Linked DNA regions of Methylotuvimicrobium sp. KM2. The protein of the gene in region 2 interacts with the protein of the main gene of each other region in a pairwise test. Links are inferred from orthologs where the notes say so. Each region holds a gene or a part of one and is shown on either strand. Other genes may lie near its edges.

The links.
Region 1: the proteins of zapD (region 2) and ftsZ interact in binary tests that used the Escherichia coli proteins (3 or more experiments, as listed by UniProt). The link is inferred for Methylotuvimicrobium sp. KM2 from one-to-one orthologs.

Annotation. Positions count from the first base shown.
Region 1 is NZ_CP150634.1:4,455,751-4,458,661, reverse strand. Bases 1-2,877 are described here. They hold ftsZ (cell division protein FtsZ), read left to right. Parts: upstream 1-798; coding sequence 799-1,956; downstream 1,957-2,877. Other genes in these bases: lpxC (UDP-3-O-acyl-N-acetylglucosamine deacetylase), read left to right, coding at 2,345-2,877; ftsA (cell division protein FtsA), read left to right, coding at 1-763. Outside these bases: more of lpxC, read left to right, coding at 2,878-2,911. UniProt on the Escherichia coli protein: Essential cell division protein that forms a contractile ring structure (Z ring) at the future cell division site. The regulation of the ring assembly controls the timing and the location of cell division.
Region 2 is NZ_CP150634.1:3,985,997-3,988,776, forward strand. Bases 22-2,767 are described here. They hold zapD (cell division protein ZapD), read right to left. Parts: upstream 1,907-2,767; coding sequence 1,136-1,906; downstream 22-1,135. Other genes in these bases: WJM45_RS16680 (Hsp70 family protein), read left to right, coding at 22-375; WJM45_RS16685 (hypothetical protein), read left to right, coding at 375-797; yacG (DNA gyrase inhibitor YacG), read right to left, coding at 930-1,136; coaE (dephospho-CoA kinase), read right to left, coding at 1,910-2,515; WJM45_RS16705 (A24 family peptidase), read right to left, coding at 2,520-2,767. Also shown: more of WJM45_RS16680, read left to right, coding at 1-21; more of WJM45_RS16705, read right to left, coding at 2,768-2,780. UniProt on the Escherichia coli protein: Cell division factor that enhances FtsZ-ring assembly. Directly interacts with FtsZ and promotes bundling of FtsZ protofilaments, with a reduction in FtsZ GTPase activity.

The DNA of each region.
Region 1 (2,911 bases), 470 kb from region 2 along the record:
AGCGAAAGTCCATATGGTGACCGGCAGCGCCAGCGCCGCGCAAAACATAATCAAATGCATACGCCGTTGCGGACTCGAAGTCGACGATATCGTTTTGGAGCAGCTGGCGTCTTGTAATTCGGTGCTAACCGAAGATGAAAAGGATTTAGGGGTTTGTTTGATCGATATCGGAGGCGGCACGACCGATATCGCGGTATTCGCTAACGGTGCAATCAAGCATACGGCCGTGATACCGATAGCTGGTGATCAGGTGACTAACGATATCGCGGTAGCTCTTAGAACGCCGACGCAAAATGCCGAACAAATCAAGCAGAAATATGCTTGCGCATTGACACAATTAGCCAATACCGAACAATTGATCGAAGTGCCGAGTATCGGAGATCGAGCTCCGCGTAAAATATCGGTGCAAAATCTGGCGGAAATTATCGAACCGCGATATGAAGAATTGATGCTGCTGGTGCAAGCGGAATTAAGACGTAGCGGATACGAAGAAATGATAGCCGCGGGAATCGTGGTGACGGGAGGAAGCTCGAAAGTAACGGGATTGATAGAGTTGGCCGAGGAGATATTTCATATGCCAGTTCGCATGGGGGTGCCACAACATGTATCGGGATTGACCGATGCGGTGAAAAACCCTATCCATTCCACAGGGGTTGGATTGTTGCTCTATGGGAAAGAACATAGAGGAAGTTTTGAAGGGCTCGATGTCGAAAACACCGGGTTCATCGGCAAGATAAAGAAATGGTTTCAGGGTAATTTTTAAGAACAAAAAATTGTGATTTTGTAAGGGGAATCGAAATGAAATACGAGTTGTTGGATGTCGGCGCTGAAAATGCCGTGATAAAAGTCATTGGGGTCGGCGGTGGCGGCGGAAACGCGGTCAACCATATGGTTGAAAAACAGATCGACGGCGTGCAATTTATTTGTGCCAACACGGATGCTCAAGCATTGAAGAAGCTCAATGTCGATACAATCATTCAATTAGGCGCGGAATTAACAAAAGGTTTGGGCGCCGGAACCGATCCAAATGTGGGTCAGCAAGCCGCCGAAGAAAATCGAGATAGAGTTCGTGAAGTCATACAAGGTGCCGACATGGTGTTCTTGACAGCCGGCATGGGTGGCGGAACCGGGACCGGCGCGATTCCGATTATTGCCGAGATCGCCAAAGACTTGGGGATTTTAACCGTGGCGGTCGTGACCAAGCCGTTTCACTTTGAAGGCAAAAAGAAAATGGCGGTCGCCGAACAGGGTATTGTCGCATTGGAAAAATATGTCGACTCCTTGATAACGATCCCGAATCAAAAATTACTGCCGGTATTGGGTAACAATATTTCGTTGATGAGCGCCTTCAGTGCCGCCAACAATGTGCTATTAGATGCGGTCCAAGGCATTACTGAATTGATTACCCATCCGGGTATGATCAATGTTGATTTTGCCGATGTTAGAACCGTGATGTCGGGAATGGGAGCCGCTATAATGGGCACCGGTTCCGCATCCGGCGAAAACAGAGCGAGAGAAGCAGCGGAAAAAGCCATTGCCTGTCCATTATTGGAAGACATCAATCTACAAGGCGCGCGCGGTATCTTAGTTAACATCAGTGCCGCCGATATGATGATTTCCGAATTCGATGAAGTTGGTAATATCGTCCATGAGTTTGGAGCAGAGGACGCCATTATCAAAATCGGTACCGCGATCGACCCAAGTCTAGGCGATGAAATCAAGGTGACCGTTGTCGCGACCGGCATGGGCTCGCAACCTGCAGCAGTCGCGGCGCCGATCAAACTAGCGGTCAAACAAGCTGCTGTGGATAATGACTATACCAACTTTGAGAAGCCAACCGTGATTCGCCAAAACCGACCGGAGCCGCGTAACACACGTTTCGGTGCGCAGCCGAAAAAAGACGTCGACATGGACTATTTGGATATTCCAGCGTTTTTGAGACGGCAAGCCGATTAATCGGGAACCGGTGGGCAGAATGGGTATCTACACCTTTTGCACTTCAAACTCCGGTATGCGGTCCTACGTTAAAGCGTGGGAGCGCATACCGATTTCACTGCGACCAAGGTAGAGTTTTTCACGGGGAGACAAAGGAAACCGGAACGTGACTATCTTGGATAATTTATTCAGCACCTAATAAGCCATGATTTTGGATCATTGCCAATAACCTATGGGATTTAGGTGCTGGGCGTTTGACGGTCATCCCGGAGTCGAATTTTGATTTACGATGAGTAATATAAAAGTCGTAGATATGGCCGTGTGAAGTATGCCTAGCTTTATTACTTAAAACAGTATCAAATTGTGTTAAAATTCGGCGCTTTGCCCCATTTATTTGGCATTACTGATTATGATAAAACAGCGTACGTTAAAAAATACTATTCGGGCGACGGGTGTTGGTCTGCACACCGGCGATAAAGTTTATTTGACTTTGCGCCCGGCAGAGCCGAATACGGGCATTCGGTTCCGTAGAGTGGATTTAGAAGAGCCGGTCACAATCGATGCCACACCCGAAAATGTCGGCGAAACGACCTTGTCGACCACACTCGTACAAAATAATATTAAGATATCGACAATAGAACATCTATTATCGGCATTCGCCGGGCTCGGCATCGATAATGCCATCATAGATCTTAGTGCTGCCGAGGTGCCGATTATGGACGGAAGCGCAGGGCCTTTCGTTTTCTTACTTCAATCCGCCGGCGTCGAAGAGCAAGATAGCCCGAAGCAATATATTCGTATCAAGCGACCGATTCGGGTCGAGGAAGACGATAAATGGGCGGCTTTCGAGCCTTTCAACGGTTTCAAAGTAACCTTTACGATAGATTTCGAACATCCAGCATTCAAAGATCATTTGAAAACGGCAGTGATGGATTTTTCATCGACCACTTTCGTCAAGGAAGTCAGTCGAGCTAGA
Region 2 (2,780 bases):
ATGCTGCATGTTTCCGCCAAGGAAAAAGCAACCGGCCTCGAAAAATCGATCACGATCAACAATGCGATTTCACGCTTCGAGACCGAAGAACTAGCCGGCGCGAAACGGCGCATCGATAACCTATTCGGACAAATGGATTCCGGCTCGAACGAGATTGAAACAAGCGATGATGTTTCAGAAAGCAAAGCCGTCGCCGAAGCCCGTCAGCTAATCAAAAAAGCCGAAGCCTTATTCGACACGGTATCCGCTGAGGACAAAGAAGACATGGTCAATTTGATCGAAACCATCATCGACTGCATCGAAGCCGGCGATGAAGCCGCTCTACAAGAGCCTGTCGAACAATTGAACGACATCATTTATTATCTCGAGTCGTAATGAAACGCTGCCCTTGCTGTAATGCGCGCCTGAAAGACGCGCCCTCTTGCTCGCGTTGCGGGGCCGACTTAAGTCGCATCCTGCGCTGCGAGCAACTCGCCAAGCAATGGCTAGGCTTATCGCTACAAACGCTTGAATCAGGCCACGCAACCATCGCGGCACATGCCGTCAAGCGTTCGTTAAGCTATCGACAAACGCCTGAAGCCGGAATTTTTCGGGAATTTCTGATTCGCCACCAATACAGCGCGCTCTATGATTCTCTAGCACGGCAAGATTGGCCGAGCGCGCGTCAAACCATCTCGAACTTACATGTTTTACAAGGCGATAATGAAGCGCTAAGCCGCTTCCAGGAATTCATCGATCATTTATCCGCCCGATCGACAAACCATTCCGAACCCTTTAGTCGTTGGCATTTACTGTGAAAGTGCGTAGCCCGTATGCAGCGTAAGCGGAATACGGGGATTGCGTGACCTCGAACATCCCGGATTGCGCATGCGCTCCATCCGGGCTACGCGGTTAAACTTTCATTTGGCGAGACAAATGCTTTTTCTTGATTAATGAAATATCGTATCGTCCGGGTAGAACTCGTCGTCGACCGCGGGATCTCCGGGAATTCTTTTCTCCTCGGCCGCCCATTCGCCCAAATCGATCATTTTGCAGCGCTCGCTGCAAAATGGCTTAAATAGTTGCTGCGTAGTCCATGGAACGGAGCTCCCGCACTGCGGACATTTAACTACCAACGTTTTTTCGTTGCCGTTCATTAGAATTGGCAGCAGGTCAACATAAAAGGTACGTTGTCCTGGCTTTGAGTGGGCCTGGAACCGTCGGGTGCAGGACGCATGAAACGTATCGTGAAACGGTGCTTGCCGCCGCTAATCTCGGCAAAACAAGGGATGCTTCGATCGACACTGATTCTGAGCAATTGCAGCGGAAGGCTTTTATCAAGCGAGGACTGATAAAACCCTGCTTCCGCTTCTTCTTCGGTCGGCGTACTACTTTGCCTAATAAATCCTAGAATCATATCGATCGCTTTACGAATATCCTTAAACGGCTTAGTCCATTGCTCCAAGGCTTGTTGTTGAACAGTCTCATCTTGTTCCAGCCAATAATGAAAAGCGGGTAAATCGAACGAGCAAGTTCCGCCCGGTATCGAGCTTCGCTGCGAGATACTTTGAAACAAATCGTTTTCCATCACTTTCAAACCGATCTTTCCGCTAGCGGCGTAGAGGTTATGACTGGTTTGGTTAAGTTCGTCGAGGATTTCATTGACTTTTTCGGCATTGACTCCCTCGCTGCCGGCCAGTTGATTCAACACCTTGATATGGCGCTCAAGTTCTTTAAGAATTTCCGACTTGAGATCGTTACGACTAAAAATAGTCAGAATATCGAGCAAGGTATTGATTGCCGCCCGCCTATCAGCCATGGTGCTCCCTTCTAAAAAATGTCCCAGTTGTTTAAAAAGCAACTCGAGCCGTATTAAAATTCGGATTCGCTCATTGAGTGGAAATTCGTAGACTATAGGGGAATTCACTGATTAAAAATCCTGCCGTACGCTTAAGTAAAGATACAAATTGTGCAGTTTTTTAACTTGTTCTGCAAGCATGGAATCGGACGTGGCATTGTCGATAAGATCGTTGGCCAGAGCTATTCGCTGTTCGCGTGTGGCTTGAGAAGCAATAATCGCTCGAACAATTTTTTCGTCGAGACAATCTCTTTTTGTTACGCGCTCAATTTGGGTTTCAACGGGGCAGTCGACCACCAAAACTCTGTCGACTAAATTGACCATATCGCTTTCAACCAACAAGGGAATGCAAATGATGCAGTAAGATGCATCAAGCGATGCCACACGCTTCAATATGCTTTGCCGTACCTTTGGATGCACAATCGCTTCCAGCTTACGTTTTTGTTCGGTATCGGCAAAAACCAATTCACGCATCGCGCCTCTATCGAGGTTGCCGTCGGCCGCAATCGCCCATTCGCCGAACGCGTGACGAATTTGTTCCAAAGCCTGACTACCTGGTGCGACGACTTCGCGGGCAATATCGTCGGCATCGATTACCGGAACATTCTGTTTGGCGAATAAATCCGCGACGGTGGTTTTACCGGAACCGATACCGCCGGTCAGACCGATTTTCAACATGGCTTTATAGTCCGGCAAAATTGAGATAAGCCTGATTGATTTTATCGCCCCATAATAAAGCGATCCACCCGGCCGCGGCCAAGTAAGGACCGAATGGAATTGGAATATTCTTGTCGCGCTTCACCAAAATAACCATCGCGATGCCGGTAACGGCGCCGACCAAGGATGACAGCAAAATGATCGGCAAAATATACTGCCAACCCAACCAAGCCCCAAACATTGCCAACAGCTTGAAGTCGCCGTATCCCATGCCCTCTTTGCCGGT